3 regions of the Corynebacterium doosanense CAU 212 genome follow, and region 3 is predicted to be linked to each of the others. Evidence: predicted binding sites of a transcription regulator. Region 3 holds the regulator's gene; each other region holds the start of a gene.
The links. The regulator LexA, encoded in region 3, represses DNA repair genes until DNA is damaged. The targets are predictions, from matches to a motif close to CGAACANNTGTTCG.

Region 1 (3,274 bases), 310 kb from region 3:
CGGCACCCGTGTCGCGGATGTCGGCGGCCTGCTCCTCCTTGCGGATGATGGAGCGAACGGTGTGCCCGGCGTCGATAAGCAGCGGAGCGGTACGGAGCGCGACCTTGCCGTGGCCGCCGATGATGATCACTGTGGACATGTTTTCCTCCTCGTAGGTTGTGCCACCCACGGTAGGTATCCATGAGCGATCTTGCATGAGCCGGGGTTCACCGGGTGCCGTCGGGGAGCGACACCGTCACGTTGGTCGCCTTGATGCCGGCGGTGGCGACGGAGCCGACCTCCAGCCCGAGATCCCGGACCGCTTCCGTGGAGATGAGGGAGACCACGCGGTAGGGACCACACTGAAGTTCGACCTGGCTCATCACCGTGTCCGAGGTGATGCGGGTGACCAGGCCGGTGAGCTGGTTGCGGGCGGACTGAATCTCCTGCGATGCGGGATCGCCGAGCGCCTGGTCCCTGGCGCGTTCGTTGGCGAAGGCGGCGAGGGAGGCACCGTCGACGCCGCCGTCGGTGGACTGCAACTTGCCCTGGCTGACCCAGCGGCGGACGGTGTCGTCGGAAACTCCGAGGAGGATGGCGGCGGTCTTGATCCTGATGGCGGGCATACCCCTATTGTTGCAGTTCGCTCCACACCGCGTCGTTGGTTTCGGCCCACAGGGGTTTCGCCCAGTCCCCGAAGTCCCGGTCACTCAGCGCGATCATGGCGACGCTTCTCGACGGCACCACCCACAGATACGTCCCCGCCATCCCGAAGTGGCCGACAGTCTCCGCCGGCATGGTCGTTCCCGTCCAGTGGGGTGACTTCTCCCCCCTGATCTCGAAACCCAGGCCCCAGTCGTTGGGTTTCTGCATCCCGTAGCCCGGCACGATGCCGCGCAGGCCCGGGAACTGCACCGTCATGGCCTTGCGGGCGGTCGAGGGGGCGAGAAGTTTCGGGTCCAGGAGTTCCGCGGCAAACTTCGTCAGGTCCGCCACGCTCGAGCGCGCCTCATGCCCCGCCGATCCCCACAGCTGCGTGTCCGTCATCCCCAGCGGTTCGAAGACACCGAGCCGGAGGTACTCCGCGAACGACATGTCCGCCTCCTGCGCGACCTTCTCTGCCAGCCACTCGTACCCGGCGGAGGAATAGATGCGCCTTTCACCGACGGGCTTGGGGTTCTCCCGTGAGTCGAACGCCACCCCGGACGCGTGTGCGAGCAGATGCCGCACGGTGGATCCCTCGGGCCCCAGCGGCTCGTCGAACTCCAGCGCCCCCTCCTCCACCGCCATGAGCACACCGTAGGCGCTCAGCAGCTTGGTCACGCTGGCCAGCTCGAAGACCCGGTCCACGTCCCCGACGCTCGTCGTCCCTTTTGCGGTAATCACCGCCGCGGCGTGCTTATCGACGGGCCACTGCCCCACCTTCTCCAACGCGGTTTCCATGCTCATGCTGGCCAGGGTAGCGGCCGTCCCGGACTTTGCGTTCGATTCGCACATTTGTTCTAACTGGGGTAGGGTGGGTTGCAGACAACGTCATTGCATCGTGATTCGGGGGAATCATGTACACCTCACCTGTCCTGACCACACACCACGAAAAACACCCCGGGGCCTACTACGCCACCGAGGCAGACCACCCCACAGCACACCTCGCCCACCAGATCCGCCGCAGCGAATACCAACTCTGGACCACCCTGCTCCCCGACGAGGACGCCGACTACGACCTCGCCGTCACCGCCATCCACCGCCTCACCGGCAAAGGCCGCTTCCAGATCGGCAACGCCCTCGCCGCCGTCCACCGCCTCACCGAGCTACCCCTGGTACGCGAAATCCAGGACACCACCCACCGCCTGGACCTCTCCCGCCTGATCGCCATCGACAAAGCCCTGTGCCTGCTCACCGACGAGACACTCCTCGCCCTGATCGACACCAGACTCGCCCTCTATCTCCTGCCCACCCGCCTCAACCAGCTACTACCCAGCGCGGGGCAGATCACCGCACGCATCCGCGACTGGATCCGCCTGCTCGCCCCCACCCTCGACGTGGACCACACACCCGATCCCCCCGCACCACCGACGTTTTCCGCCCACCACGGTGATGACGGGCGTTCCTACCTCAACCTCGACGCCCCCACGGACGTGGCCCTTATCATCGAGGCCGCCCTGCGTGCCCGGGTCGCCGAGGCCGGGTGCAGTGAGGCGGAGGCGCTGCGGGATCTGGTCACCGGGGCTGCCCGGGTGCGGGTGGTGCTCAACCTCTACCGCGCCCACGACGTCGAGGATGCCCCGGCGTACGTCTTCGGCGCGGGTTGGCTGACACCCCAGGTCAGCAACGCCCTGGCTGACACCGCCACCCAGGTCCGTGACATGGACAAGGTCGCCACAAAGGTGGCGGCGGGGTATCAGACTCCGGAGGATATCCGGGCGTTTGTCGTCGGTCGTGACGGTACGTGTCGGGGTCCGGGGGACAACCGCAGTGCGGCGGATGCGCAGATGGATCATTCCGTGGACTGGGCCGCGGGTGGGCCGACGTGTGCGGATAACCTCGCGTCCTTGTGCGCGCACTGTCACAACATAAAGACGGATGGGCGGATGTTTCCGGTGCGGTTGCCGGAGGGGGAGATTGTGTGGTTGTTCGAGGACGGGACGTGGGTGCATTCGGTGCCGGAGGGTCCGTTGTCGGCGAAGGCGAGGAACTGGGTGCAGACCCTGGGTCAGCGCATCACCCGCCGTCGGGAGCACCACCACGCCCCCGACCGGGAGCAGGAGGAGGGCCCGACCGAGCAACCCGAATTCTAGGAGGGCAGCACCAGAATCCGGCCCTTCAGCCCGCCGGCCTCGAGCTTCTCGTGGACCTTGCGTCCGTCAGCGATGGTCAGTCGCTGATCCACCCTGCCCTCAAGCTTGCCCGCAGCCAGGAGCGAGTTCATCACCCGCGCGGCCTCGGCGAGCACCGCCACGGGCTCATTCGGCAGGGCGAAGCCGTACACGGTGTGGTTGGTGAAGAACAGCGACTGTACGGGAAGTGTCTCCTCCTCCGAATCGCTCGCGGTGACCACGATTCTCTCGCCCGGCGCGAGCGCGTCGAACGCGGGTGCCAGCGGCATTTTTCCGGAGGTGTCCCACCAGAGATCCACTTTTTCGCTCAGATCGGAAGGCTCAAACCCGTGGTAGTCGAACACCTCAGAGGCGCCGAGCGACCGGACCCACTCGTGGTCGTCGGGTGAGGCGGTCGCGACGACGACGGCTCCCATGGCCACCGCCACCTGCACCACCGCCGAGCCCACCCCGCCGGCACC
Region 2 (3,274 bases), 1.3 Mb from region 3:
CCGCGCCGTCGACGTCGTTGTATGCGGCGGCGTTGATGATCGCGCTGTAGTCCCGCCAGCGCAGCTCGGGCGGGTCAGTGATGTCGAACTGCGCACGTGCGCAGTATTCGCCGCGGTCTCCGAGCACTTTCTGCAGCGCCCGGCCGAGCTGGCCATCGGCGCCGGTGACCAGGATCTTCTTGGCCGGCAGCGGATCGGTGGTCATGGGGTGGGCGAGGTCCTTCTCGGAGAGGTTGGCCGGCTCCAGGGGCCAGTCGATGTTCCGGTAGGACACGTTGGCGTATTCGGCGTCGGGGGACCAGTGGTCATTGACCAGGTAGGTGTAGGTGGTGTCGTCGATAAGCGCCTGGAACCCGTTGGCCACTCCCCGGGGTACAAAAACCGCGGTCTCGGGCCCGATCTCGTGTGTGTACGTCTCGCCGAACGTCGCGGAGCCTTCCCGCAGGTCCAGCCAGGCCCCGAACACCCGGCCGGTGGCGACGGAAACCAGCTTGTCCCAGGGCTCGGCGTGCAGGCCGCGCGTGGTGGCCTTGTCGGCGTTGAAGGACACGTTCTGCTGCACCGGCGTGAAGTCCAGCCAGCCGGCGCGCCAGTTTTCCTTGAACCACCCGCGAGCATCCGCGTGGACGGTGAGGTCAATGACCTGCAGTCCCTCGATCATCTACTGGCCTCTTTCCGCGTACGCCTGCTCCACGGCGTCCTTCTGCGGACGCCACCAGGACTCATTATCCCGGTACCACCGGATCGTCTGCTCCAGACCCTCACGCATACCGGAATCGGTGTCGGTGAATTGGGGCTCCCAGCCGAGTTCGCGGCGGAGTTTGCTCGAATCCATGGCATAACGCAGGTCATGTCCCGGCCGGTCAGCGACGTGTTCGTAGCCGTCGGCCCCCATGAGCTCGCAGATCAGCTCGATGACCTGCTTGTTAGAGACGTGGTCGTTGTCCGCGCCGATGTTGTAGGTCTCGCCGATCCGGCCGCGTTCGAGAATCGTGAGCACAGCGGCGTTGTGGTCGTCGACATGGATCCAGTCGCGCACCTGCTCGCCGGTGCCGTAGAGCTTGGGCACGCGACCGTCGAGAAGATTAGTGATCTGCCGGGGGATGAACTTCTCGACGTGCTGGAACGGCCCATAGTTGTTGGAGCAGTTCGAGATCGTGGCCCGGAGCCCGAAGGAACGCACCCAGGCGCGGACCAGGTGGTCGGAGGCGGCCTTGGTCGCGGAGTAGGGGCTCGACGGGTTGTACGGCGTGTCCTCGGTGAACCGATTGGGGTCGTCGAGGGCGAGGTCGCCGAAGACTTCGTCGGTGGAGACGTGGTGGAAGCGGGTGTCGTGCCTGCGTGAGGCCTCGAGCAGCGTGAACGTGCCGTTGACGTTGGTGCGCACGAACGGCGACGGATCGGTCAGGGAGTTATCGTTGTGGGATTCCGCGGCGAAGTGCACGACCGTGTCCACCCGGCGGGTTAGCGTATCGACGAGCGCCTCGTCCCCGATGTCACCAATGTGGAGCTCGGCATCCAGACCTTCGAGGTTGGCTGTGTTTCCGGCGTAGGTGAGGGCATCAAGAACGTCGACGTCGTAACCGCGTTCGAGCGCGGAACGAACAAAGTTGGCGCCGATGAATCCGGCGCCACCGGTAACCAGCAGCCTTGTCATGGGGGTTAGTGTACGTGCGGCCCGGGCGATGTCCAGTCGAATCGAAAAAACATTCTATTAACTCTGGACGCGGCGGGTTGGCCGGGGTAGACTTTGCCTTAGTAGAACGTGCGTTCGATCTTTCGGGGGATCGGGAACCGCGCACGTCGTACCGCAGGGGGCTTTCATGACCACGGCACTTTCCTTGACCACCACGTTGTCCGACCACGACCTCATCACCACCATTTCAGCCGCCAACGAAGAAATGAGCAGGCAGCACGCGCTCTTTCTGCTCAACCTCGCGGAGTTCGACGACCGGGGTCTGGCGCAGGAGTGTGGTGCCAGGTCCACCGCCGCGTGGATCGTCCGCATTTTCGACGTCGCAGACAACACCGCGTACGACTACCTCCGGGTGGCACGGACGGTGGCCAGGTACCGTTTCGTCGCGGATTCATTTCTGGAAGCGGGGATCAACTACTCCAAGGTGCGCCTACTGGGAAAATATCTCACCGAGGAGAACGAGATCGAGCTGGTGCTCCTGGCGGAGTCCATGTCCTACCGGGAGCTGGAACGGGCGCTCGCGGGTCGGAGCCGGGCCGGGGATCGTGGCAGCTCTGGCGGGGAAGACCAGTTCCGCCTTTGGGCGGACAAAGAGACCGGGCGAGTCAGGTTCAGCGGCGAGCTCGGACCGGTCGGAGGGCAGAAGCTTCTGACGGCGCTGAAGATCGGCGAGCTGGCCAACCTGGTCGACCTCGCGGAGATTGATCCTGAGACGTTGTCGGACGCCGAACGGCTGGATGAGGCCCTGGCTGAGGCCGAACCTGACGAGGTCGACGCTCTGGGCAGCAGCCGGTTCGGCATGCCCATGCCGGCGAAATTGATGTCGTCTTTTCTGGGCATGCTCAACATCGTGCACTCCTCGCCGACCAACACGCGCCGCGCACCCGGTGCGCAGGTGCATGTCATCTACACGGAGGACGGCCACGCGCATCTGCCTCATGCTCCTGCAGCTACGGCCGAGTCGCTCACCGGCACCATGCTCAACGGATACATGCGGGGGCATCTGCTGGATGGCAAAGGAGCGACAATGAAACTCGGGCGCTCCCGGAGGCTGGTGTCTGACGCGGTGGCGACCGCAGTGCTCACCGAGTGGATGTTCCAGTGCGCCATGCCCGGTTGCGCGCACACCCAGTTCATCGAGTTCCACCACATAGTGGAGTGGGCCCGTGGGGGTCTGACCAATCCGGAGAATCTCTTGCCGTTGTGCTCCTACTGCCATTCGCTGGTGTCCAGGGGCATCGCCGGGGTTGAACTGGGCTTCGGGGACCCGGCTCGGCTGATGTTCCGTTTCCGAGACGGGACCGTGTTCGAGTCGGTGAACCGCAGTCTGCCGTTACGCGTCGCATGCGCCGGCGAGCCCTACACCGGGGCAGCGATACCTGAGCCACCGATAGTGATCAACCAGGACTTCGATAAAGAGGGCTGGGTCAGCTTCGGGGATTAGGGAGTGCGCACATGCGCAGTCTCCCGGCCGGTATGGCGGAGCGCGAAAGAATGAATGGTCCCGCCGGTCAGGGGGCCGAGGATCAGCGCCGAACCCACGGCAACCTCGAGGGGCAGGGGGAGCGCCAGTACCGC
Region 3 (3,274 bases):
CAAACTCTCCTGACCGCCCGGGACGTCAGCCGCGGATCTTGCGCCGCATGAACCGAATTTCGGATTCGAAGTCCTCCGCGCTCTCGAAGGACTTGTACACCGAGGCGAAGCGGAGGTACGCGACCTCGTCCAGCTCCCGCAGGGGGTCAAGGATGGCCAGGCCGATGAGATTCGCGTCGATCTGGGAACTTCCCTTTCCGCGGATGGTCTCCTCGACCTCCTGGGCGAGCTTCTTCAGATCGTCGTCGGGCACATCACGTCCCTGGCAGGCTCTGCGGACGCCGCTGATGAGCTTTTCTCGGCTGAAAGGTTCGGTGAGGCCGTTGCGTTTGACCACCAGCAGAATCGCCTTCTCCACCGTGGTGAAGCGGCCGTTGCACTGCGAGCACTCCCGGCGACGGCGAGTGGAGGTGCCGGCATCAATCACCCTGGAGTCGATCACTCGTGATTGTTCATTGTGGCAAAACGGGCAGTACACGAGGGCTCCTAAGAGTTAAGGGGGCGGAGCTGCCCATCCTAGTGCCGGGGAGCCGGAGCCCTGGAAGAGCCGGCCTACTTCGCGGTGACCGCGGTGACGGTTTCGAACTGGCCGGGGCCCTGGCTGGAGGCACCTTCGTTGACACCGATGACGGTGCCGATGACCAGAACGGCGCCCACCGCGAGACCGAGCAGGGTGACCTTGCCGTTCTCGCGACGTTGTTCGAATGAACGCACTCGAACATCCGCTACCCCACCGGCCACGAGGGACGGTTCACCTGTTCGATCAACGGGCGCCAGGGTTCGAACACCGAGTGCGGGGGACGGCAGGGAACGGGAGGGATGGAGATCCCAGACCGCGGCCGGGGGGACCGTGCGGGAGAAGGTATGGTTCCCGGTGTTGACGTGGTTCGGAGTGTTCACTGTGAGGGTCATTTCTACCACCTTGTTGTCGTTGTGCGTTCGAGGATAACCAGCCAGCTGGACATCGAACGCCGTCTACCGTTCAAGTGTTCGAATCCGCCTGTGTGTTCGAAAGTTATCACCCTTTCGAAAACTTGTCCAGCGTTGCCGTTGAATATCGAACACAAATACGGTTTGATGGTAGACAGGAACACGATCACCGCCCGACCGCTCGCGCACGCACCCACCACGACACCGACGTGGATCCGAGGAGATACCCATGGCACCGAAGAACACCCGCAAGAAACAGCCCGACATCAGCACACTCTCCCCACGCCAGAAGCGCATCCTCGAGGTCATCCGGGACGCGGTCGTCCTCCGCGGTTACGCCCCCAGCATCCGGGAGATCGGCGACGCGGCCGGCCTGCAGTCGACGTCGTCGGTCGCCTACCAGCTCAACGAGCTGGAGAAGAAGGGTTTCCTGCGCCGCGACCCCAACAAACCTCGCGCCGTGGACATCCGGCACCTGCACGACACAAACGAGCCCGCCCGCAACGCCCTCGATGAGGTCACCGAGCGCCAGGTCCCGGAGGACGCCGGCGCCCCGAGTTACGTCCCCGTCGTCGGTCAGATTGCCGCCGGCTCCCCGATCCTCGCCGAGCAGAACGTCGACGGGTACTTCCCCATGCCCACCGAGATCGTCGGCGACGGTGAGCTCTACATGCTGCGCGTCGTGGGTGAGTCCATGAAACTGGCCGGAATTATGGACGGCGACTGGGTGGTCGTCCGTGCACAGCCGGTCGCCGAGGAAGGCGAGTTCGTCGCCGCCATGCTCGACGGCGAGGCCACCGTCAAGGAACTGCACCGTGACTCCACCGGTGTCTGGCTGCTCCCCCACAACGACGACTTCGATCCCATCCCGGGAGAGGAAGCAGAAATCATGGGCAAGGTCGTTTCCGTTTTCCGCCGTCTCTGAGGCCGGGAGTATTCCCGTTCGGGGGTGATCGGGCCTGTGTTTTCCTGCTATTGGGTTTAATCGTGGCTATAAGGCATGACAATGGGGGGCCACCACCTCCCCGCATGTGAGTCCCGCGCGAGTAAAGGCCGGTTCCCGATGTATGCAGAAGAACGACGCCGCCAGATAGCTTCCCTCACCGCCGTGGAGGGCCGGGTCAACGTCACCGAGCTCTCCGAGCGGTTCGACGTCACCGCCGAAACGGTTCGCCGCGATCTGGCGACCCTCGACCGTGAGGGGGTGGTCCACCGGGTGCACGGGGGCGCCGTGGCCAGCCAGTCCTTTCAGACTGCGGAGTTCCCCTTGGACACCCGGCTCCGCTCGGCGCAGTCCGCTAAGACCGCCATCGCCCGGGCCGCGCTCGATTTCCTCCCCGCTCCCGGCGGCTCAATCTTCCTTGACTCCGGGACCACCATCAACGCCATCGCCGAGCTCATCGGCGACCGGCCGGGCGGTGCGCGGTGGTCGATCGTCACCAACTCGCTGCCGTCGGCACTCAACCTCGCCGCCAAACACGCCCCCGATGTTCAGCTCCTCGGTGGCACGGTTCGTGCCATCACCCAGGCGGTAGTGGGCGATACGTCGTTACGCACCCTGGCGCTCATGCGCGCCGATGTCGCGTTCATCGGGACCAACGCGCTGACCCTCGATCACGGCCTCTCCACCGCAGACTCACAGGAGGCCGCGGTGAAGTCGGCCATGGTCACCAACGCCCACCGGGTCATCGTGCTGTGTGACTCCACCAAACTGGGCAACGACTACCTGGTGAGCTTCGCGGGTATCGCCGACATCGATGTGGTGATCACCGATGCCAACGCCCCTGATTTCTACGTCGACGCGCTGCGCGAGCGCGAGGTCGACGTCGTCATCGCGGGTTAATCCCCGAGCACCGCGCGTGCCGCGGCCTTCGCCTCGGCGGCACTCCGGGAGCCGACAGCGGCAGCGGCCATCTCGCGGCACTGGTCCAGAGTCACCTCGGCCAGCTGCGCGCCGACCCCGGCCACGGCGTTGGAGGCCGCGGACAGCGAGTTCACGCCGAGGCCGGTGAGCACGCACGCCAGGAGGGGATCTGCGGCCGCCTCGCCACAGACACCGACCGGCACATCATGGCGCTGGCCACCCTGGCAGGTGAGTTCGATGAGTTTGAGCACGGCCGGCTGCCACGGGTCGGTGAGGTACGCGAGCTGCGGCGAGAGCCGGTCGGCGGCCATGGCGTACTGGGTGAGATCGTTGGTTCCGATGGAGACGAAGTCGAGCGAGGGCATGACCGTGTCGGCCATGAGGGCCGCCGCCGGAACCTCGATCATCGCACCGGGCACGAGGCCACGTTCGCGGCACAGCCCGGCGAACCATTCCGCCTCGTCCGCCGTGGCCACCATG

Region 1: CDOO_RS09715 (HNH endonuclease signature motif containing protein) is a predicted target of LexA. The motif match lies at 1,470-1,483, and genes of this name have one in related genera.
Region 2: CDOO_RS14485 (HNH endonuclease signature motif containing protein) is a predicted target of LexA. The motif match lies at 1,761-1,774, and genes of this name have one in related genera.

What each region holds. Positions count from the first base shown of each region.
Region 1 covers NZ_CP006764.1:1,986,999-1,990,272, forward strand. The annotation lists gene CDOO_RS09700 (NAD(P)H-binding protein) at 1-139, opposite strand, end outside; gene CDOO_RS09705 (TOBE domain-containing protein) at 207-605, opposite strand; gene CDOO_RS09710 (serine hydrolase domain-containing protein) at 610-1,428, opposite strand; gene CDOO_RS09715 (HNH endonuclease signature motif containing protein) at 1,539-2,774, shown strand; gene CDOO_RS09720 (zinc-binding dehydrogenase) at 2,771-3,274, opposite strand, start outside.
Region 2 covers NZ_CP006764.1:393,617-396,890, forward strand. The annotation lists gene rfbD (dTDP-4-dehydrorhamnose reductase) at 1-661, opposite strand, end outside; gene rfbB (dTDP-glucose 4,6-dehydratase) at 662-1,657, opposite strand; gene CDOO_RS14485 (HNH endonuclease signature motif containing protein) at 1,824-3,140, shown strand; gene CDOO_RS02065 (polysaccharide biosynthesis protein) at 3,137-3,274, opposite strand, start outside.
Region 3 covers NZ_CP006764.1:1,678,839-1,682,112, forward strand. The annotation lists gene hrpA (ATP-dependent RNA helicase HrpA) at 1-13, shown strand, start outside; gene nrdR (transcriptional regulator NrdR) at 26-478, opposite strand; gene CDOO_RS13955 (hypothetical protein) at 553-714, opposite strand; gene lexA (transcriptional repressor LexA) at 1,160-1,855, shown strand; gene CDOO_RS08280 (DeoR/GlpR family DNA-binding transcription regulator) at 1,994-2,773, shown strand; gene ptsP (phosphoenolpyruvate--protein phosphotransferase) at 2,770-3,274, opposite strand, start outside.